Regions from separate parts of the Aneurinibacillus uraniidurans genome, predicted to be linked through region 2. Evidence: riboswitches for the same ligand, from Rfam matches in the RefSeq annotation. Region 2 holds a riboswitch; each other region holds the start of a gene.

Region 1 (7,416 bases), 600 kb from region 2:
CTCCTTGTCATAATGCCGTGCTGTTTACGTAACCTATGATTTCATTAGCATCCAAACGCATGAATAAAATCCGTCTCTATATCACTAATGCTTTCATACACTGTCTCAAGCCCCATTAATCTCTTCAAAAACATTTTCTGCTTTTCCTGTAATGGTAACTCTTTATACCAGGGTAAATTCTTTTTGCCTCCATCTCTTTGAAAAGAAGAATAAAGCAAGTACAAGAAAAAATCTCCCAGATACGAATAGTCTAGGTCATATCTATATCGATTGTTATCTGCAAATCTTGCCAATCCAAAGTCAATAAGAACTACGTTATAGCCATCTATAAGAACATTAGGTATCCTTATATCCCGATGTACAATACTATTTTCATGTAGGTACTTTATAATATTTATGAGTTTGATGCCAATATTATAAAATTCTTCAGTTGAAAATTCATGATGATCCTTGAAAATCATATCCTTAACCGTAACTCCTGACTTGAGTTCCAGGACAAATCCATAAAAGCTCCCTTGGTTTATTACCCCTAAAAACTCAGGGATTCTTTCATCCCTGAGTTTTGAAAGGATAACCGCCTCGTATATATTCTTGTTTGAATCCTTGATAAACAAGCTTTTTTTGAACTTCTTAATAATAACCTTGCTGCCTGTGTCGGTTTTGGCAAGAAAGCATAACCCATATCGACCTTCGCCAACTATTTTTTCAATCGTATATTCTCCAAGTTTTTTTCCACGATATTTTATTTCACTAAAATAACGCATAGGATCACCTATTCAACTGGTTTCCACATTGAGAACAAAATTTAGAGTTCGGTGGCATTTTTCCTCCACAATTTGAGCAGAACAATTCCACTTTAACCTTTTCTCCACAATTCAAGCAAAATTTTGAGCCAGCCGGGATTTGACTGTTGCACTTGTTGCAATTTAGCGATCCTTGATTTGGAAATGGCTGATTTTGCATAGGTGAATGGTTGTGTTGGTGTCTGTAATGACCATAATGGCCTCTAGAACTGCTTCTTGAACCAATCATATCAAACAAGTTGCCTAAAATTCCTTTTTTCTTGTAGTGACTACTTCCATGATTTCCATATTTATAATGGCTCTTTTTTGAAGAAGATCTTGAGAAAAAGCTCATATTTCCATACCTCCTTATATAATCTATTTATTTTCTATTGTTATCCTACATGTTAACAGCCCTCTAACCCAAATTCCACCACTACCAAATTAAAGCTTTTTTATCTCCTGTAATCTCTATTCGTTCAAAGACTGATTTACTGCTTCAATTGCATGCAGTGCTGTTGTATCAAACACTGGAACTTCCACATCCTCTTGCTTTACCAGTAATCCGATTTCAGTGCAGCCCAAAATAATGCCCTTCGCTCCATTTTCCACTAAACTTCTCATTACCTTCTTGTAACATTCCCTAGATGTCGGTAGGACCTTACCTACGCATAACTCTTCATAAATGATCTTGTTCACAACTTCTCTGTCACTCTCATTTGGCACTATCACTCGTATTCCATTCGACTCCAAGCGTGACCTGTAAAAATCTTGTTCCATCGTGTATTTTGTACCTAGCAAACCTACTGAATCGATTCCTTGCTGTTTAATCGCCACAGCAGTTGCGTCCGCAATATGTAAAATCGGAATGCTGATTTTTTGCTGTATGACATCTATTACCTTATGCATCGTATTGGTGCAAATAATAATAAAGTCTGCTCCCCCTTTTTCCAGAGAATATGCAGCATCACCCAATACTTCTCCAGCCTTGTTCCACTCTCCCATCGACTGATAATGCTCAATTTCAGCAAAATCCACACTATATAACAAGCACTTTGCGGAGTGTAATCCACCTACTCTATTTTTTACTTCTTCATTAATAATCCGATAATATTCAACCGATGATTCCCAACTCATTCCTCCGATAAGACCAATCGTTCTCATGTTACTCCTCCCTCGAATGAAATCTTTAGCATAGAAACTGCTCCCTCTAACTATTCTCCTACTCTGACTATAAAGTATTTATCGTCTTCCTGCATATCACCCTTTCTTCACCGCTCAATTCCACCCTTACTTAAATAATAAACAAATATAGTTAAGGTAAAAATGCCCACAATCCTCATTTCTAGACTATGTGTTCTTATCCATAATCTTAGATTTCCATTTAGTCCCCTTGACACTATTTAATAAGATTTATAATCAAAAATACCTATTCAACCAATCGTTTAGACGCATTATGATAGACTTATAAAAAATAACTAATGTGAAAAGGGCAAATCATCGGGAAACCATGAGACGCAAAGCCAAGGGCCTAAAGCATGACTGTTTTTTAATATGCATGGCAGCCGGTTACCACAAGGACTCATAGTTTTCCTTACCTATGAACCTTGTTTAAGGTTCATTTTTATTTTGTCCCTTTTCATGGAAAGGCAGGGATGCTATCGTGAGAAAACGTTTTTTATCAAAATCTTCGTTTTTAGCATTTTTTCTTCTCGTATTCCAGGTATTTATCTCCATACCAAACGTATTTGCGGAAGGTATCTTACCGCCAAGTAACCTTGCAGTCCAGCTTGTGACACCGAGTGACATTAAACTAACGTGGAGTTCTGTTTATGGGGCAACCGGTTACAACATCTATACTATAACCGATGGTCAGTTAACTCTATCAGGAACAAGCAAAACAACAAGCTACAGTATTAATAACCTCCCTGAAGGAACCTATAGCTATGTTGTATCTACTCTAAGCGCAGAAGGTGAGTCGGGTCCATGCGCCCCTGTACAGGCTGAAATTGTCTATCCAGATATGCAGTCTCCTTCCACTCTCACTTATACGATTCAAAACGGAAACAACATTGTTCTAAACTGGTCCGCCTCCCAGAATGCTCAAAGCTATAATGTCTATCAAATCTCACCGGAAGACCAAAAGACATTACTTACAACTGTAACTGGACGAACCTATACTGTAAGCAATGTTCCTGCCGGAAACTATAAATATGCAGTTTCTGCAGTAAATTCCGCATATGGGGAATCACCACTTTCTGCACCTGTGCAGGTCGAGGTCACTCCCACGACAATGAATGCCCCTCGTAATTTTACGTATACGGTAACGAATGGTAATGATGTTAACCTGCGATGGGATGCTGTTACCTACGCAGACAGCTATAAGGTTTACCAAGTTGTTGATGGGGAAAAGGTGCTAAAAAGCACAATAACCGGTACAACAGTTACGTATACGAACATGCCGGCTGGTGATTACAAATATGAGGTTCACTCATACAGTAATCGTTTCGGCGAATCAACAGAAGGCAGTCAGCTTTCCGTTACAGTTGGAGCAGTTACAATGGCTGCACCAGGCAACTTTACGTACAAGTTACAAAACATTAATGACCTTGTCTTAACCTGGGGAGCCGTACCAAATGCAACCGGCTACAAGGTTTACCAAGTTATTGACGGACAAAAAACATTAAAAAGTACCGTAACCGGCACAACAGTTACATATACAAATATGCCGGCTGGTGATTATGTTTATGAAGTTCACTCGTACAGTGATCGTTTCGGTGAATCAGCAGAAGGCAGTCAGCTTTCCATTACAGTTGGAGCAGTTACAATGGCTGCGCCAGGCAACTTTGCCTATAAAATTCAAAACGGTAATGATATTGTACTAACCTGGAATTCTGTTCCTAATGCAAATAGCTATAAAGTGTATCAAATCGTAAACGGTCAAAAAGTTTTAAAAAGTACAGTGACTAGCACAACAGTTACGTATGCCAGCATGCCAGCTGGTGATTACAAATATGAAGTTTACTCTTTTTCTACTCGTTTTGGTGAATCACAGGAAGGTAGCCAAGTATCCTTCTCTCTTGCTCTGCCTACTATGGAGCCACCGGCAAATCTGCTTCAAACAATAAAAAGTGCTACAGAGTTTAGCCTAAGCTGGGACCCTGCTGCCTATGCAACAAATTATAAAGTCTATCAAATTACAAACGGACAAAAAGTCTTAAAAAGTACCGTAACAGGTACAAGTGTTTCGTATACGAACATGGCACCTGGTGAATACAATTTTGAGATTCATTCCTACTCTTCCCGTTTTGGAGAATCGGTAGAGGGAAGTAAACTAACCGTAACTTTAAATGGCCAAACGATGGAAGCACCAGCAAACCTAACGTACAGTATTAATAACGGCAATGACATTACCCTGAAATGGGCTAGCGTACCTTATGCTACAAGCTATAAAATCTATCAAGTCATTGATGGAGAAAAAGTTTTAAAAAGTACAGTCACAGGTACAAGCGTTACGTATACAAACGTGCCGGCTGGTGATTACAAATATGTTGTTACCTCCATCTCGACCCTTTTGGGTGAATCACCAAGTGGGGCTGAAACTAGCTTCTCCCTGACTTTACCGACGATGGATGCCCCAGGAAACTTTGCATACAAGATTCAAAATGTTAACGATGCTGTATTTACATGGGGAGCTGTTCCTAATGCAAACAGCTATAAACTTTATGAGTTAATTGACGGGCAGAAAGTATTAAAAACGACGGTGACAACTCTTACTACAACACTGCTTAACATTCCTGCCGGCGAACATACTTACGTGATTCATTCTTTCAGCTCTCGTTTCGGCGAATCAGCAGAAGGAAGCCAGGTTTCATTTACCCAGGTCTTCCCTACAATGCAGAAGCCGGATAATCTAACATATACTATCGCGAACGGTAACGATATTAGCTTAAAGTGGAATACTGCCACTTATGCAACTGCTTATAATGTTTACCAAATTATTGATGGACAGCCTGTTTTGAAAAAGACAGTGACAGGTACATCCGTAACATTCACAAATATGCCTGAAGGTGACTATACGTATGAAGTACGCTCATTCAGCAGCCGCTTTGGCGAATCACCAGAGGGAAGCCAGGTTTCCATCAAGCTTACTCAAAATGTAATGCAGGCACCGGGCAACCTGACACAAAGTATTACAAACGGAAATGATATCACTTTAAAATGGAATAGTGTTACTTATGCAACTGCTTATAAGGTTTACCAGGTTATTGATGGACAGCCCGTTCTGAAAAAGACGGTGACGAGTACATCCGTAGCATTCACAAATATGCCTGAAGGCGACTATACGTATGAAGTACACTCATTCAGTGATCGTTTTGGCGAATCATCAGAAGGTGCTAAGCTCTCATTTACGCTGGACTTCCCAACGATGCAGGCACCGGGCAATCTGACGCAGAGTATTACAAATGGAAATGACATCACCTTAAAATGGAACGGTGCTACTTACGCAACTGCTTACAAAGTGTACCAAATTGTTGATGGACAGCCCGTTCTGAAAAAGACGGTAACGAGTACAAGCGTAACCTTTACCGACATGCCTCAAGGCGATTATACGTATGAAGTACACTCATTCAGTGATCGTTTTGGCGAATCACCAGCAGCCGGTACCCTGAGCTTTACACTTACATGGCCTGTAGTGCAACCACCAGTGCTGCAATCATCTTTGTTCAATGCAAACAATATGACATTCACCTGGAAGGCAGTTACTTGGGCGAATGAATACCGTCTTTACAAGGTAACAGGTGATAGCAAACAACTGCTTTATAAAGGAACAGCGCTTACTAACACGGTTTACAATTTAGCAGAAGGCAATCATTCTTTCCAGGTAACTGCATACAGCACACGCTTTGGTGAATCTGCGCCTTCTAATCTTATTACCGAGAAAATTGTTTACCCGATTATGCAAGCACCTACAGCTAGCATAAAGCTGCTAAGTTCAACAGAAGCTTTAATTTCATGGAACTTTATCACCTATGCAAACGGCTATAATGTGTATGAAATTATTGACGGTAAACCGGTACAATTAACTAAAAATCTAAACAATCTATCGTATAAGCTTTCTAACCTTACGTATGCAGACCATGAATACTATGTTACCTCGTTCAGTAATTCGTTTGGAGAATCAGAACGATCAAATACTGTAATCGCCAAGCTAATCATAGATACGGAAGCACCGGTAACAACGGCTAAAGTGACTCCTGCTTCTGCATCAACTGGCTGGGCGAATCAAAGCGCTGTTGTCTCATTGTCTGCAACAGACAACGAGGTAGGCGTTGCGAAAACATTCTATTCTCTTGATGGTGGCGAATTTGTAGAAGGGACAGACCTGACAATTAGCGAGGAAGGCATTCACAAACTCTCTTTCTACTCTGTCGACAAAGTTGGCAACAAAGAAGCAGCTAAAACAATTGACATCAAAGTTGACAAAACAGCACCGGTAACAAAAGCAAATGAAATTAGCGATACGTTTACTCAGTCATCCAGCATTAAACTGAGTGCGACAGATGCACTCAGCGGTGTAGCCAAAACATTCTACTCGATTAACGGCTCTGATTATAAGGAAGGAACATCCTTTACGGTAAGCGGAGATGGAACTAACAAAATCTCCTATTATTCAATAGACCAGGCCGGAAATACGGAAAAACCGCAAACTATCGAGGTAAAGGTTGATAACACGGCTCCTGTTACTACTTCTGATGCTCCTACAACATGGAGTAAGGACGATGTAACAGTTTCTCTAACCGCAACAGATACAGAGAGTGGTGTAGCCAAAACATTCTACTCGATTAATGGCTCTGAGTATAAGGAAGGAACATCCTTTACGGTAAGCGGAGATGGAACCAACAAAATCTCCTATTATTCAATAGACCAGGCCGGAAATACAGAAAAACCGCAAACTGTCGAGGTAAAGATTGATAAAATGGCTCCTGTTACTACTTCTAATGCTCCTACAGCGTGGAGTAAGGACGATGTAACAGTTTCTCTAACCGCAACAGATACAGAGAGTGGTGTAGCCAAAACATTCTACTCGATTAATGGCTCTGAGTATAAGGAAGGGACATCCTTTACGGTAAGCGGAGATGGAACTAACAAAATCTCCTATTATTCAATAGACCAAACTGGAAATACGGAAAAACCGCAAACTATCGAGGTAAAGATTGATAAAACCGCTCCTGTTACTACTTCTGATGCTCCTACAACATGGAGTAAGGACAATGTAACAGTTTCTCTAACTGCAACAGATACACAGAGTGGTATATCTAAGACATTCTACTCGATTAATGGCTCTGAATATAAGGAAGGGACATCCTTTACAGTAGATAAAGAAGGGATTACCCAAATTTCCTACTATTCAGTTGACCAGACTGGAAACATTGAAAAGCCTCAAAATGCTGAGGTAAAAATTGACCGTACAGCTCCAATTGTCACAATGGATGTAAATAAGGAAATCAAGCTTGGCACTAGTCTGTTACTAGAATACACAGCAAAAGATGACCAATCAGGTATTGCTTCTGAAAAGATGGTTGTCACCGATCCAACTGGGACATCTAGTACCGTAATGAACGGTAGCTCT
Region 2 (7,416 bases):
TACGATGAAAGCTTTGACGACTTCTCCTTTGACCGGATCGGGAATGCCGATAACTGCGGCTTCGAGAACAGCGGGATGTTTATAGAGTACTTCTTCAATTTCACGTGGATAGACGTTTAGACCACGTGTAATAATCAGATCCTTTTTTCGGTCCACGATAAATACATATCCATCACGATCGATGAAGCCAATATCTCCTGTATGGAGCCAGCCATCCACGATCGTATTTGCTGTTGCTTCTGGCATATTCAGGTAGCCCTGCATGACATTTAGTCCACGTACGAGAATCTCGCCCACCTGGTCCGTTTCCAGGCTGTTTCCCTGCTCATCAGCAATACGTACTTCTACACCGGTAAGAGGGAGTCCGACAGAGCCAGGCTTTTTCTCGCCGTGTAACGGGTTGAAGCATACAACTGGAGACGCTTCTGTTAGTCCATAGCCTTCCATGAGTGGGATATTGTACTGGTGATTAAATACATTCAAAATTTCAACCGGCAGTGGTGCACCGCCAGAAACGGCTACCCGCAGAGAAGGGAAGCTGGCTTTGCCTTCTTTTAGTGCCTGGGCGAGAACGACAAACATAGCCGGTACGCCGCAAAATACTGATATATGACGCGAAATCAAAGAGTGCATGATCTCCTTTGGATGGAACGCTTCATGAATGACAATAGCAGAACCTGCGTAAAGCGGAAGCAGAACGGATGTGGTAAAGCCGAAGGAGTGGAACATCGGCAATACACACATAAAGACATCTTGCGCTGTCAGGTCGAGAACATCTGTGCAGGCTACGGTGTCGGCGATTATGTTTTCATGGCTGAGCATGGCACCTTTTGGCTTACCTGTTGTACCTGATGTATACAGAAGCGTAGCGATTGCTTTAGGGTTGATTTCCGGAAGTTCAATTGTAGCTGTTGCATGTGTGCGAGTGGATAATGCTTCATCGATCACAAGCACCTCTTGTAATCCGAATTGTGCCTGAAGCTGTTCGGCTGAGACAGATAATTTACCAAGAATTTTTTCGTGAATGAACAACGCTTTAGCACCGGAATCGTGCAGAATGTATGTAAGCTCGTCTATGGTCAGCGTCAAATTTAGCGGGACCACAATTGCCCCAAGGCGGGTAATTGCAAGATAGCTATAAATGAACTCAGGTGTGTTATAGCAGCTTAATGCTACTACGTCACCTGCACGAATACCAGATGCATGCAGGCAGGAAGCATATTTTTCAACGGTTGTGCGAAGTTCTCCGTATGTAATCGTCTGATCGTGATAGATAAGGGCCGTGTTTTCTGGTTTAGAATGAGTAAGATAAAAATTACCGAAATGAAGCCCGTTTATTTTTTCATGTAGCAACGTAGCATTCCTCCTTTACGATACTAGTAAGTATACTATCTCTAATGTAGGCATGTAAAATTTCCTCTTTTTTCTTACAAGGAAAAAAGGTAAAATAAGAAAAAGATCAGAACGGAAGGAGCATCAGACATGGAAGTGGGGTCTTCGCAATGGTTGCTAGACAGTACACTCGTGAAGGTAGCGAATAAAAATCCACAGATGGCACAGCAGCTGCAAGAGCAGATGGTTGGACAGACAGATTTTGCTGATGTGCTGGCAGCAGCTGTTAAAGATCAGGGGGCAGGGCTTGTGATGAACCCAGATCAATCCGATCAGTCTCAAGCATTGTTGACTGCACTTATTGCTTCATATGGTTCAATGTCGGGAACAGGAGCAGTAACACCGACTGATACATATAAAGCACAACCACGTGCACTGACAGAAGTTCCTGCTGTAACTCCAGCAGCACCTAGTGCTAGCAGTGCCTATAAGAAAGCCTCGGCAGCTTTGACTTCGAGTCGGGCTGATATTGAACAGGCTATTGTAGCTGCTGCTAAAAAACACGGGGTATCCGAAACGTTGATTCGGGCGGTCATTAAGCAGGAGAGTGATTTCAATCCAACGGTTCGTTCGCGTGCTGGAGCGATGGGGTTGATGCAGCTTATGCCGGAGAACGTGCGTGAACTTGGCATAAGCAATCCGTATGATGTGGCGGAGAATATAGATGGTGGAACGCGTCACTTAAAAGAAATGCTTGATCGGTATGATGGGAATGTGACACTTGCGCTGGCTGGATACAATGCAGGACCAGGTAATGTGAAGAAGTATGGTGGAGTGCCGCCGTTTAAAGAAACACAAAATTATGTTCGTAAAATTACGGCGATGTTGTAAAAGCATCGCCTTCTTTTATGCTATATTTGTGAAACATAACTCTTGAATGCATGACTTATGTCTGATAATATTGAGATTGCTTATAAAGGTTTTTATTGGAATACTGTATGATATTACTAAAAATAGAAGCGATGAAAGGCAATCTGTATGTGGGCACTTAGATTGTCCGGAGCGAGTAGTGCAACCGGCTGTGTGGAATATTCAGCCGGTTTTTATTTTTTTGAGAGGTGAGCACATGGAGCAATTCGTGAATTCGAAAACAGCTAGTACGCTATTTGGAGATTATTTCACGAATAATGAAAGTCTGCTACAGGATATATGTATCATCAAAGAAGAAGCGGGAGATGTTTCTTATTCGTTTTTGGTAGAGGGTGGCGGCAAGCAAGCCGAGATTTTTTTTGCATGGGCAAGAGCGGCTGAGGAATTGAAGGAAAAGATAGCGGTATGGCGACAGCAGGAAAACCATCCGCTCTTTATCGTATATTTGCTTCCGGAACAGGATGGAGAAGAAGCGGAAGAGGAAGAAATATGGGGAGAGTATGGTCAGGTTAATGAGTGGGAGAGGTTCTGGAATGTGATCAGACAGATACAACATACATCAACAAGACGGTTCACGATGTTTTCAATTTTGCTAAATCAGCACGAAGAAACGTTTCTTCCACAAAACCGACTGGTTCTGTACGGGTAATAGACAAAATAGTAAAACGATTACTAAAGAAGGAAAAGGCGAATACCTTTTCCTTCTTTCAAAGACGAGCCAGATGTTCAGTTGTTTCATCATCTGCTGCATTTACCATATGATGAGCGACTTGTGTTAGGCGCTCATACATATACGTCCGCGCATGCCCTTCCATCCCGATTTCATCCATTGCCTCTTGCATAAGCAAAAGCCAGCGTTCCGCTCGCTTCGGTGTAACTTGAAACGGCATATGCCGCGCTCTAAGCATCGGGTGGCCGTATTCATTGCTATATAAGGCCTCTCCGCCAAGGAATTGCGTCAGAAACATGAACTGCTTTTGTTCGGTAAGTGCCAAATCCTTTGGGAAGATGGGACTGAGTAGAGGGTCTCGTGCTACGCGTGCATAAAAAGCGGCTACCAGACGGCGCAGGGTTTCCTCTCCTCCAAGCAGTTCATAGGGGCTTTGTTGCATCATACGATTATTACCTCCAGCTACAAACAAGAATGTATGTATTATATCGTATCTATACAAAAAAATCGCCCTTCCGTGAACGGGAAGGGCCAATACAGTGGAGTGGTCACAACAGTAAGAGACCTACTAGCTTGTCATAATAGCATGCTAATAGGATGACTTGTTTTTATTATGCCATAACCAAGCAGTGAATTTTGTCAAAATAAGAAGATGGATTTACCTGTTTTCGCTTCTAATTTTGTCGAATGTGACAAAGATGTGAATAAAAATGTATATGTCCGTAACTGTATGGTACAGTAAATAAAGGATGCTGAACAGATCGGAGGAGAATACGTATGGATAAGCAGGCTCTTGTATACCCGATTGTATCACTTTCAGATGAGGCATTACGTGTGCTGCTTTCTCTGCTGGAAAAAGCGAGCGTGCTCGAATTGCTTGCTGGAAAAATCAGCAGTACGCTTGAAAAAGAAGCGGCACGGATGAGTGGCCTGCCGCGAAATGAGCTTTTGTTCAAAACGCTTATTCGATTTAATGAAATGGTTCATAACCGTTCTATTTCCTATAGTAATCGGGATGACTTGATTGATAATATGAAAGAGATTACAGAGGCCGCTCTTGCAACTGTAGTGCGTACAGAAAAAGAATTTGCAGGCGAGACGCTTTTGGATCTATTTGTATATGAAGGGGATAAGGTGGAGGAAATTCGCCATCGTAATTCTGACATACCGAAGGAACTAGTGCCCGTGCCGCGTATTGTCGCATTGTACGTACAGGAGTTGATGGACAAGCAGGGGAGTTTACCAGCATTATCGAATCAGCGTCTGCGGGAAAAATTACTTCCTTTTCTCCTCTATTGTCTCTTCCTCTGGGCTGAAAAAATAGAAGAAGCAGAGGCAGATGAACGACTGCTTTGTTTTTTGCAGTACTGGCAGGAGAAAAAAGGCATTTACGATCACCTCTGTGTAAAATATGAAGAGCATGCATATGCGATTGAACTGGAAGAGCGACTTTTAGAGCAAAAAAATTCCAATATGAAAGTGTTGCAAAAGCAGCTGGATCAGATTGTGGAGGAGAAGGATAGCATTCGTGAAGCACTTGGCCAGCGCTTGCCGTATGATATTCACAAAATGAGCGGGATATTTGAAGGGAAAGCAGGTGTCATGTTACAACGCGTGCATGAACTGATTGCTAGACAGGAGCAAGTTGTTGCTACGGAAGCGAGAGAAGGTCTTTTACGCAGCCTGTGGCATAAAATCGATACAAGCATTAGTGAAGCACAGACCGAGCGTGAAATTAAACGATTATCGGTCAAAATCATTGATGAGATGGTAGCACTAAAAAAAGATATTACACTTCTACCGGTTTATTATATGGATCGTGTGAAGCAGATTCATGATTGTGATGCCAAAATTCAGGAAATCCGCCGCTGGCGCTATCAGTTGGAGCAGGAAACAGAGGCACATAAAGATACGATTCAACATCATGAGGCGCACCGCGCCACGCTTAATCAACAGATCAAACAGTGGCAAAAAGAATGGATGTTTGTATAAGGAATCCGCCGGCTTAAATCGGCGGATTTTTTATGCTCGTCCGTAATTCCAGTCATAAAAGAATACAGGACAAGAATACATATGTAAGGAAGTGAGGGAACGGGGAGGGGTGGCGGTGGTAAAAAAAATTGGGAAACAGTTTTTTTTCTATATGTTGATCGTTGCTATACTGTATTTAGGATTTGGGAAATATGAGCAATATAATAACAGCCGTTATATGGCTGCATTTCGTGCTATGCAGGGAGAAGAGACCCTCGATAAGATGGCTGCGCTATATAAAGAGATTGTGGAGTATCAAGCAACGTATAAGCTTACGCCGCAGATGAGTGCACAACTTGTGCAAAATCTGCTTGTAACGGGTAAGAAGCTTAAAGATATCGACCAGAAGCTCAAGCAGGCATATCCAGAACAGCATGTGGATTTTTCGTACTTATATCAAGATCTTTTTCTTGTTATTAAGCAAATTCAAGATAAGGCAAATGACGCCAAGTTAGCCGTTATGGTCGTGCACGCGGTAGAAGGATTGGGCAATGCCAAGGTGCAGTTGTATAGCTGTAGGATGTAGCCACAATTATGGCGGTGAACATGTGCTGTAGCGTAGTGAATGGGTATCGCATAAGAAAAAGGGGAGAAAACAAGAGGACAATCGTCCGCATGCTTTCTCCCCTTCTATTCATGTACCTTTTGGAAGCTTATTCGAGTTAAAAGAGTAAATCTGCAATTTTATAGATCAGTGCGGCAAGCAGTGCCGAGATTGGCAGCGTAATAATCCATGTGATGACAATCCGACGTGCAACGCCCCATTTTACACCTCTGACCCGTTTGGCTGCCCCTACCCCCATAATAGAAGAAGAGATGACGTGGGTTGTACTAACGGGAAGATGGAGATACGTAAATGTAAAAATTAATAGGGAAGATGACAGATCTGCCGCCGCACCGTTCACAGGCTGCAGCTTCATAATTTTTCCCCCTACTGTTTTAATGATTTTCCATCCGCCGACCGATGTACCGATTCCCATTGCCAGTGCGGCTCCGACTCGTACCCACATTGGTATATCTGTTGTTGTCTGAAATCCCCCAGAGATCAAAGCGAGTGTGATAATCCCCATTGCTTTTTGGGCATCATTCGTACCATGTGAATACGATTGCAACGCCGCCGTGAACACCTGAAAGTAACGGAACCCACGATTTGTTTTGCCGAGACTAAAGTTTTTAAATATCGCAGCAAAAAGTGTCATCATTAAAAAACCGATCGCGAGCGCTGCAAAGGGAGAAATCAAAAGGGCTTCGATAATCTTAATAAAGCCTTGGTAATTGAGAGCATGAATGCCAGCAGACGCAATGGCCGCACCTGCAATTGAGCCGATCAGAGCGTGCGACGAACTGCTAGGAATGCCATAATACCAAGTAACAAGATTCCAGGTGATGGCCGCTAGCAAGGCAGCAAGCACAACAAGAGACCCGTTTTGCAGGGTGAACGGGTCAACGATATCTTTAGTGACCGTTTTGGCAACTCCGGTAAATGTGAGTGCTCCAAGAAAGTTCATTGATGCTGCAAGCACAATGGCAACTCGTGGAGACAGAGCACGGGTCGATACAGAGGTAGCGATCGCATTTGCAGTATCATGAAATCCGTTAATAAAATCAAACGCCAGCGCAAGCAGTACGATGCAAATAATCAGAAGTAAAGTGGTATCCATAAAATAAAGAGCATCTCCTTACGCGTTTCGCATGATGATCGTTTCGAGAGTATCGGCTACATCTTCGCAGCTGTCCGAAATGTTTTCTAACACCTCGTATAGTTCTTTGTATTGAATAATTTTAATTGGATCTTTTTCATTTGCAAATAATTCCTTAATGCAGATGCGCAGTAGATCATCGCATTGGGATTCGATGTCATTAATTTTAATGGCATGAGGACGGATATCCATCAACTTCTTCTTGTTTAGAAGCTTGGTCGATTTTGCTACTTCTTCAGTGCTTTCCAGAATCTTTTGGGCAAATGTAATCATGTACTCGTCGGCTTCGGTAATATTGTACATTTCAAACCGGGAAGCACACTGTTCCATACCATCGAGAATGTCATCCATTGTATTAGCCAGCTCAAGGATATCTTCACGTTCTAGAGGGGTAATAAACGTTTTATTCAAAGCCACAATGATCTCGTGGATGTACGTATCACCTTTTGTTTCAAACTCTTTCATTCTCGTAGCGAATTCTTTCAGGTCCGCTTCATCTCGAATTTTAAAATCAACAAAATATTGGGCGGACTCTTTCACATTTTCAGCTATTGAAGTCAGCATATCCAGGAATACATCTCGTTTCGCCGAGAAAATCATGCATCAAAACCTCCAAAATTTTTTTCATACAAACTCCATTTTAGCAAATCATGTCGAACAATGAAATCTTAATTAAAAATTTACTGCCATACAATGCAAACCTAATAAATTTTACACAAACTTTACAAACTGTACGGGCCCCCTATAGTATAC
Region 3 (7,416 bases), 410 kb from region 2:
GAATACCCACAATCAGGTCTTCCTCATACGTAAGCCGATACATCCAAGTAATATAGGCAGACAGCAGCATCGCTTCTATTTCGTTGTCACTCGCTTGGCATACATGATGTACCTTCTGTAGCCACGGTCCTTGTATCGAAACCTTCACCGATTCTTTTTCCGCATCGTATAACGAAAATCGCGAGAAATCGGCTGGTATTTGAATAATAGGCAGCGGCTCAGCCAATCGATCAAGCCAGTACCGTTCGGTAGTTTTTTCTTTTGTATACTCTTCCATTACACTATCACCCTTTTATTAGTTTCTATCTTTGGCTGCTATTCGTGTAATTACAGATGGAAACGTTCAATCGTCTCTTTCAGCTCACAGACTACTTCATCTAATTCTTCTGTTTCCTTGGCAATCTCTTGCATCGATGCCAACTGTCTTGTCGACGATGAAGAAACAGCAGAAGCATTACCTGCAAACTCTTGGGAAACGCCTGCCACTGATTCCATCGATGCTGTTACTTGTTGTGAACTAGCTGCCATTTCCTCAGACGTAGCCGATACTTCCTGAATTTGTGCATTAATACTGTGAACTGCTTCTAAAATATAGGCAAAAGCTTGTCCTGCCTTTTCAACGACTTCCATTCCTACATTTACTTCCCTAACCGTATGATCCATCGATGAAATAGAATGAGTCGTACTTCCTTGAATTTCCTGTACAAGATTTGCGATTTGCTGGGCGGATTGCGTGGACTGCTCCGCTAATTTCCTCACTTCATCAGCTACAACCGCAAATCCCTTCCCATGCTCACCCGCACGTGCTGCTTCAATTGCCGCATTAAGTGCTAATAAGTTCGTTTGAGAAGAAATCTCGGTAATAATGTCTACAATTTTACTAATTTCCTGCGAGTGCTCTCCTAATGATCTCACATCAGAAACAGATTGATTGACCGAAAGACTAATGCTTTTCATCTGTTCGATTACTTTCTTCGTGATGATGTTTCCTTCTTCTGCTTCTGAAGCCATTGTATTCGAGACTTCAGAGATGCTGCCCGAGGTGAGCGCTACATGCTGAACTCCGTCTGCCAACTCCTGCGTAGCCTGTGAGCTGGCCATGATGCTCCCAACCTGCATCTCCGTACCGCTGGCAATTTCCTGAATCGCTGCCGAAACTTGCTGATTCTCTTGCACAGTATTTTTAATTTCGGATGATAGTCTTGTTGATAAATGAGAAATGCGGGACGAAACATCCGTTACGTTATGAATAATCCCCCGCAGATTTTTGAGCATCGCATAAAAGCTTTTTCCTAATTCACCAATCTCATCGTTACTTTTTATTTCCTCAATTTCAATATTCAAATTCCCCTCCGCAATCATATGTGCTTTTTCGGACAGGGATTGAATCGGTGCCATCATACGTCTGATGATAAAATAAATAAGCAATCCACTAACAATGATAAAGAACAGCATCATGTACAAAATTGTACTGGCTTCTTTCCATGCTTTTTGATTGACTTCCGCTACATTATAATCAACCACATAAAGCGCAATAACATTGTTGTTTTCATCTACAATCGGCGCAAGCCCTGTTTTGTATTGACCGTACTGATCGCCATATACATCTGTAGCTTGAATTTTCTTCTGTTCAAACGACGTTTTCATCAGAGCAAGCAAATCCGGTGAGAGGCCTACTTCGTTCAGGTTCTGATTATATGGTACATCTGCTTTTCTTAGACTTGAACTCATTGCAACATTAAAAAACTGTCCATTCTTATAGGAGGCAATAAATAAGTTGGCAATAATTTTAGAATTGCCCATGATTTCATCCATCTTTTTTGTCATTTGCAGTGCATCCGGGTTTTTATCATTCGGCTGCGCAACGATGGATCGTACTTGATCCTGATTTACTTCTTCTGCCAGAATAGCTGCTGCATCATTCAACTGCTTGCTCATACTATTCAAGTTACTATTTTTAATCATAGAATATGCAGCTATACTACTAAAAACTCCAAAAGCAACTAAGATAGCAAGAGCCGCAATAATAATTTTCATACTTGCCGAACTTCTAATCTTCCTCACTCATAACCCCTCCAGATCATCATCTTTCCTTATCCCCTGCAACACCTATAGTTCAACCCACCAAGTCAGCAAATTCTGTATATTCCCCCTTCAACAAAAAAACAACCCCTAATAAAACGAATGCACAAAGCAAGCAGGGGTTGTTTCGAATGCAACCTGGCAGCCGTAGTCAGAAAGACCGTAGGCCCATAGCTTTGCGTCCCATCTTTTCAGAAGGTTTGCCAACATTTACATATTATATATGTCACGTATGTTTAAATAACAACGAGGAAAATTTTACACTTTTCCTCAAATTTTTTCAATAACAATCTACTAAATAGTACTTTTTTATCACCAAAGAGAGCAATTCAGAGATATTGAAAGCATTTCCATGCGAAAATCGTAAAAATTAAATATAGAAAAAGATTTTATCCTATTATAAAGTTAGCATTTTACCGTAATAAAGGGTACAATTTAGATAGTTGAGTATTAATTCTAGGAGGATTCATACATGAAACGATTTACAGCCCTACTTTTTGTATTTGCAATGATGTTATCCGTCATTGCCGGATGCTCTAGTACTAGCAACAATAAAAAAGAATTAGTCATCGGTGTGGATGATCAGTTTGCTCCGATGGGATTTCGAGATGATAAAAACCAACTCGTTGGATTTGACATTGATTATGCACGTGCAGCCGGCAAAAAGATGGGATACAACGTTGTATTCCAGCCAATCGATTGGTCAGCAAAAGAATCCGAGCTGGCTAGCGGTCGCATTGATTTAATCTGGAATGGATATACCATTACGGATGAACGGAAACAAAAAGTATTATTTACAAAACCATATCTGAAAAATTCACAAGTGATCGTTATCCCGGCGGCATCACCTATTAAAACTCTAAACGATCTTGCAGGTAAAAAGATCGGGCTGCAATCGATGTCTTCAGCAGCAGATGCGTTAAATGCAAATCCAATCAAAGCAAAAGTCGGTAACGTATCCGAGTACAAAGATAATGTGTTAGCATTAAGTGATTTGAAAATCGGTCGCGTCGATGCACTTGTTATGGACGAAGTAGTTGCCCGCTATTATATGTCGAAAGAAAACAATACATTTAAATTACTTCCTGAATCATTAGCGCCAGAAGAGTACGGAGTCGGTGTTAAGAAAGGCAATGAAAAATTGTTGAATCAGCTGCAAAAAGCACTCGATGACATGAACAAAGACGGCTCAGCAGCCGAAATCTCTAAAAAATGGTTTGGCGAAGATAAGGTATTGAAATAACATACGAACATATGAGAAAGAAACCCGGATTTCTTCAACGATCCGGGTTTCTCAATTAGGAGTATCGATAAATGAGCATGGATTATATACTAACGACTACCCTTTCAATGCTAGAAGGCGCACAAATGACGATTTTGTTATTTCTAATCGCCATTGTTGTGTCCATTCCACTCGGATTTATTTTAACGATGATGGCAAATAGCAAGCTTAAGCCGCTTGCCTGGTTTGCCCATGGCTATATTTATGTCATGCGTGGAACCCCATTATTATTACAGCTGCTATTTATTTGTTTTGGTCTGCCTCTCATTCCGGTTGTTGGCGACTATCTGATCATGGATCGGTTTGTCGCGGCTTGTGTCGGCTTTATTTTGAACTACGCTGCCTACTTTGCAGAAATCTTCCGCGGTGGTCTGCTAGCGATTGACAAAGGACAATATGAAGCTTCACAAGTGTTAGGATTAAACAGATGGCAAACCATAACAAAGGTTATTTTACCGCAAATGTTCCGTGTTGCACTTCCTGCGGTTTCAAATGAGTCGATTACACTCATTAAAGATACGGCATTGTTATATGCCGTTGCCGTTCCTGAATTGCTTCATTTTGCGCAAACGGCTGTAAACCGCGACTTTACGATTGTTCCATTTTTTATTGCAGGTATCATGTACTTGCTGATGACGCTCGTATTGACACTGCTGTTTAAACTACTTGAAAAAAAGTTCAAATTTGAATAAAAGGATTGGCACCCAATGGATATGATTCAAGTTTCAAATCTAAAAAAATCGTTTGGACACGTGGATGTACTAAAAAAGATTACGTTTTCGATCCAGAAAAACGAAGTTGTCGCGGTTATCGGTCCCTCAGGCTCAGGAAAAAGTACGATGCTTCGCAGCCTGGTCGACCTAGAGCATGTCGATGGCGGGAGCGTTTGTGTGCAAGGGGACTATCTCGTTAAAGATGGAACGTATGCGAACAGCAAGGATATAAAGAAAGTCACATCGAAAATGGGCATGGTGTTTCAGCATTTTAACCTCTTCCCCCATCTAACCGTAAAAGAAAACCTGGAACTGGCACCTAAGCATGTAAAGAAAGAGCCAGCTGCAGAGATCAGTAAGCGCAGTCGTGAGTTGTTAGACAAAGTTGGCTTGGCTGCGAAAGCAGATGCGTACCCTGCCAATCTTTCAGGTGGACAAAAGCAGCGTGTTGCCATTGCTCGTGCCCTGATGATGAAGCCGGATATTATTCTTTTTGATGAACCGACTTCCGCACTTGACCCGGAACTGACAGGTGAAGTCTTGCAAGTTATGAAACAGCTTGCGGAAGAACACATGACCATGATTGTCGTCACACATGAGATGGGATTTGCCCGGGAAGTGGCGAACAAAGTTATGTTTATGGACAACGGTGAAATTTTGGAATCCGGCACACCTGAACAGCTCTTTACGAATCCACAATTCGAAAGAACAAAAGCATTTTTACAGCGAGTTTTGTAAAACAACAGCCTGGCATTCATCCCGTTAAAAAAGGGATGTGTCAGGCTGTTTTCCTTATCGTATCGCTACGGTACGTGTATGGTTTTAATATGCTGTAAATTCCAACATACCATCTCTCTATCCGCCGTAATAAGCGTAAGCCTGTTACGACCCACCTTCTGCAGTAAGCCTATTTTTTCATCATTGCCGCCCCCATCTAGGACAACGATCTGATTTTCTAATTTCTCACATTGGCTTTCAAACGTTCTGGCTAATGGGATAGAGGTAGGATTAACAGGTAGGGATTGGTTGCTTAATGAATACGGTACAGCAGCTTGCGGATACGGAAGTAGACATTTCAGATGGTTCATCGAGATAAACATCGTTTTGTACACAGGGGAGTAAAAAACAAAGTAATCGTTCATAATGCTTGTCAAATACCCATGAATGGATTTATTCCCTGTCACGTAAATTTGCACAAATTGCCCTTTCGCATTTGTGAGCGTTTTACGAAATGAGATCGAAGCAGTATCGCTTTCAATGGGTGTTTCTACTGGCAGACTATCTGTCGACGTTTCCTCCCTTTTGACTTCTTTTACCCGCTGAATATGGACAGTTGGAATATAGAAAAAAGCAGATGCGCTATGATCGTATACAACCAGAATATCCAACCCGCTATCTATGAGTGTACCTTTGTAGTAACTTTCCCCTGAAATCTTGACCTCTACATGTTTTCCGATGAAATGATGAAACTCATTCATAGTGTGTCTCCCTTCTCCTATAAAATAGAGCTTTAAAACAGCCAGGAAACCCAATAATATAAGACAACTAACGTAAATAGTGTGGCAGGCGGAATGACGACTAGTGTGATTTTTATATACTGCCACCAGGTGATTTTTACTTTTCCGCGTCTTACGATGTGCATCCACATCAGCGTAGCCAGTGTTCCCATTGGGAAAAGTAACGATCCCATGTCGCTTCCAATTACATTAGCTAAATACGAGATTTTTAGGGCGAGTGGGTCGAGGTTCATATTCATAAGTGTCAGGGTGCCAACCATAAGCGCAGGGTGATTATTAAATATATTGGATAGAACAGAGAGGAGCGCTCCCATCATGACACTCGCATGCAGCAAGTTGCCAGAAGAAACGATCGGATGCATGAAATCAATCAGCCGTGCCGTTAACCCAATGTTGTGCAGGCCGTAAATAATAACATACATACTAAAGGCGAAAACAAGAATATACCACGGTGTCTTTTTCAACATATCCATCGGGGATATCTTCAAGTGAACCCAACGCCATCCTAACAGTACAAGGGAGCCAATGACAGCTACAATCGAGACAGGAATCGCCAAATATGAAGCAACAAAAAGACTGACACGAACAATCAATACGAAAAGCAGGATATTTCGCATAAACCGGGAACGTTCCTTATCCAATGAAGGAGAAGGCCTCGTTTTGAGAGGATGATAGGTAGAGGTTGTAAGACCTGTGACTGTAGTAGGTACGGTTTGCGGAATGACTTTGTAAAAACGAAGAAACAGGAGCCCAACGAGGAACAACAACCCTAGCGTAGCAGGAACAAACATCATCGCCGTGTGCATGTACAAATCCATATGCACGATTTTTAATGCGATTAAATTCACAATGTTACTTACCCCAATCGGAGCGCTAGAAGCGGTGGCGATTAATCCCCCGGATAATAGGTAGGGGATTTTTTGATGATTTTTCAAGCCCATATTATTGAGTAACATCACTAAAATAGGTGTTGTGATTAAAATACTGCCATCGTTATTGAAAAAGAGGGTCATGAGAAAACTCAAAAGATTGACATACCAGAATAAGCGAATCCCCGATCCCCCTGCTCTGGCAGCGAGCTTCTCGGCCACCCAGTGAAAGAAGCCAAAGCTCTCTAAGACAATCGCCATCACAATCGTTGCCATAATCGTAATCGCTGCCCCGCTTATTGTTTCCGTGATCTGGCCTAGATCAGATAAGGAAACACTCCCGCTGAGCAAAACAAAGATCGCACCCACTGTAGCCGGAATAGCTTCATTTACTCCCTTAGGCCTCCACAGAATAAACACTAGCGTAACCAAAAAAGATAAGATGGTCATCCAAACCATAAGTTGGAACACACTTTTCCCCTTCCTTCTTGTGATTCATGATGTAATGTAAAAATAGAGCCCCCTTCATGTACAAGACGGCACTTGTCCTACCCTCCCCTCTGTCCTTATGATCAACTTGTACTATATGTATATGTAAATAGATAAGACAAGCTTTAGGCACGTCTCTATTTTTCGATAATTCCACTGCTGCGCATCCTTAATACATCCAAATAAAAAACCGCCCCCTTGGGAGCGGCATTGTAGTCTATCTTTAGATCATGAAGGGCTATTACACCATAATCTTGCAAATGTTATTTGTAAATTCTACTGGATCATGGATCGGTAGTCCTTCAATCAGAAGTGCCTGGTTATATAATAAGTTTGTATATAAATGTAATTTCTCTTTATCTTTTGCCAATGCATCCTGCAAGGAGCTAAACACCTCGTGATTCGTATTAATTTCTAAAATTTTTTCTGCTTGTATGTTCTGGTTATCCGGCATTGCGTTTAGT

Evidence for each region. Region 2 has a riboswitch for cyclic di-GMP ahead of PO771_RS13815 (hypothetical protein). Riboswitches for the same ligand answer to the same signal wherever they lie in the genome.
Region 1: it holds a riboswitch for cyclic di-GMP, as region 2 does, so the genes downstream of both, PO771_RS16825 (OmpL47-type beta-barrel domain-containing protein) here and PO771_RS13815 (hypothetical protein) in region 2, are expected to answer to the same signal.
Region 3: it holds a riboswitch for cyclic di-GMP, as region 2 does, so the genes downstream of both, PO771_RS11735 (methyl-accepting chemotaxis protein) here and PO771_RS13815 (hypothetical protein) in region 2, are expected to answer to the same signal.

Annotation. Positions count from the first base shown of each region.
Region 1 is NZ_CP116902.1:3,362,292-3,369,707, forward strand. Features, by position in the region: gene PO771_RS16815 (protein kinase family protein) at 45-764, opposite strand; gene PO771_RS19490 (zinc ribbon domain-containing protein) at 769-1,137, opposite strand; gene PO771_RS16820 (aspartate/glutamate racemase family protein) at 1,254-1,946, opposite strand; cyclic di-GMP riboswitch class I at 2,264-2,359, shown strand; gene PO771_RS16825 (OmpL47-type beta-barrel domain-containing protein) at 2,446-7,416, shown strand, end outside.
Region 2 is NZ_CP116902.1:2,765,629-2,773,044, reverse strand. Features, by position in the region: gene PO771_RS13825 (long-chain-fatty-acid--CoA ligase) at 1-1,353, opposite strand, end outside; gene PO771_RS13820 (lytic transglycosylase domain-containing protein) at 1,483-2,223, shown strand; cyclic di-GMP riboswitch class II at 2,339-2,422, shown strand; gene PO771_RS13815 (hypothetical protein) at 2,459-2,911, shown strand; gene PO771_RS13810 (globin domain-containing protein) at 2,970-3,374, opposite strand; gene PO771_RS13805 (hypothetical protein) at 3,710-4,924, shown strand; gene PO771_RS13800 (hypothetical protein) at 5,040-5,489, shown strand; gene PO771_RS13795 (inorganic phosphate transporter) at 5,626-6,624, opposite strand; gene PO771_RS13790 (DUF47 domain-containing protein) at 6,643-7,263, opposite strand.
Region 3 is NZ_CP116902.1:2,351,345-2,358,760, forward strand. Features, by position in the region: gene PO771_RS11730 (non-ribosomal peptide synthetase family protein) at 1-277, opposite strand, end outside; gene PO771_RS11735 (methyl-accepting chemotaxis protein) at 328-2,064, opposite strand; cyclic di-GMP riboswitch class I at 2,212-2,297, opposite strand; gene PO771_RS11740 (amino acid ABC transporter substrate-binding protein) at 2,555-3,325, shown strand; gene PO771_RS11745 (amino acid ABC transporter permease) at 3,397-4,056, shown strand; gene PO771_RS11750 (amino acid ABC transporter ATP-binding protein) at 4,072-4,815, shown strand; gene PO771_RS11755 (DUF2642 domain-containing protein) at 4,881-5,555, opposite strand; gene PO771_RS11760 (arsenic transporter) at 5,588-6,934, opposite strand; gene htpG (molecular chaperone HtpG) at 7,194-7,416, opposite strand, start outside.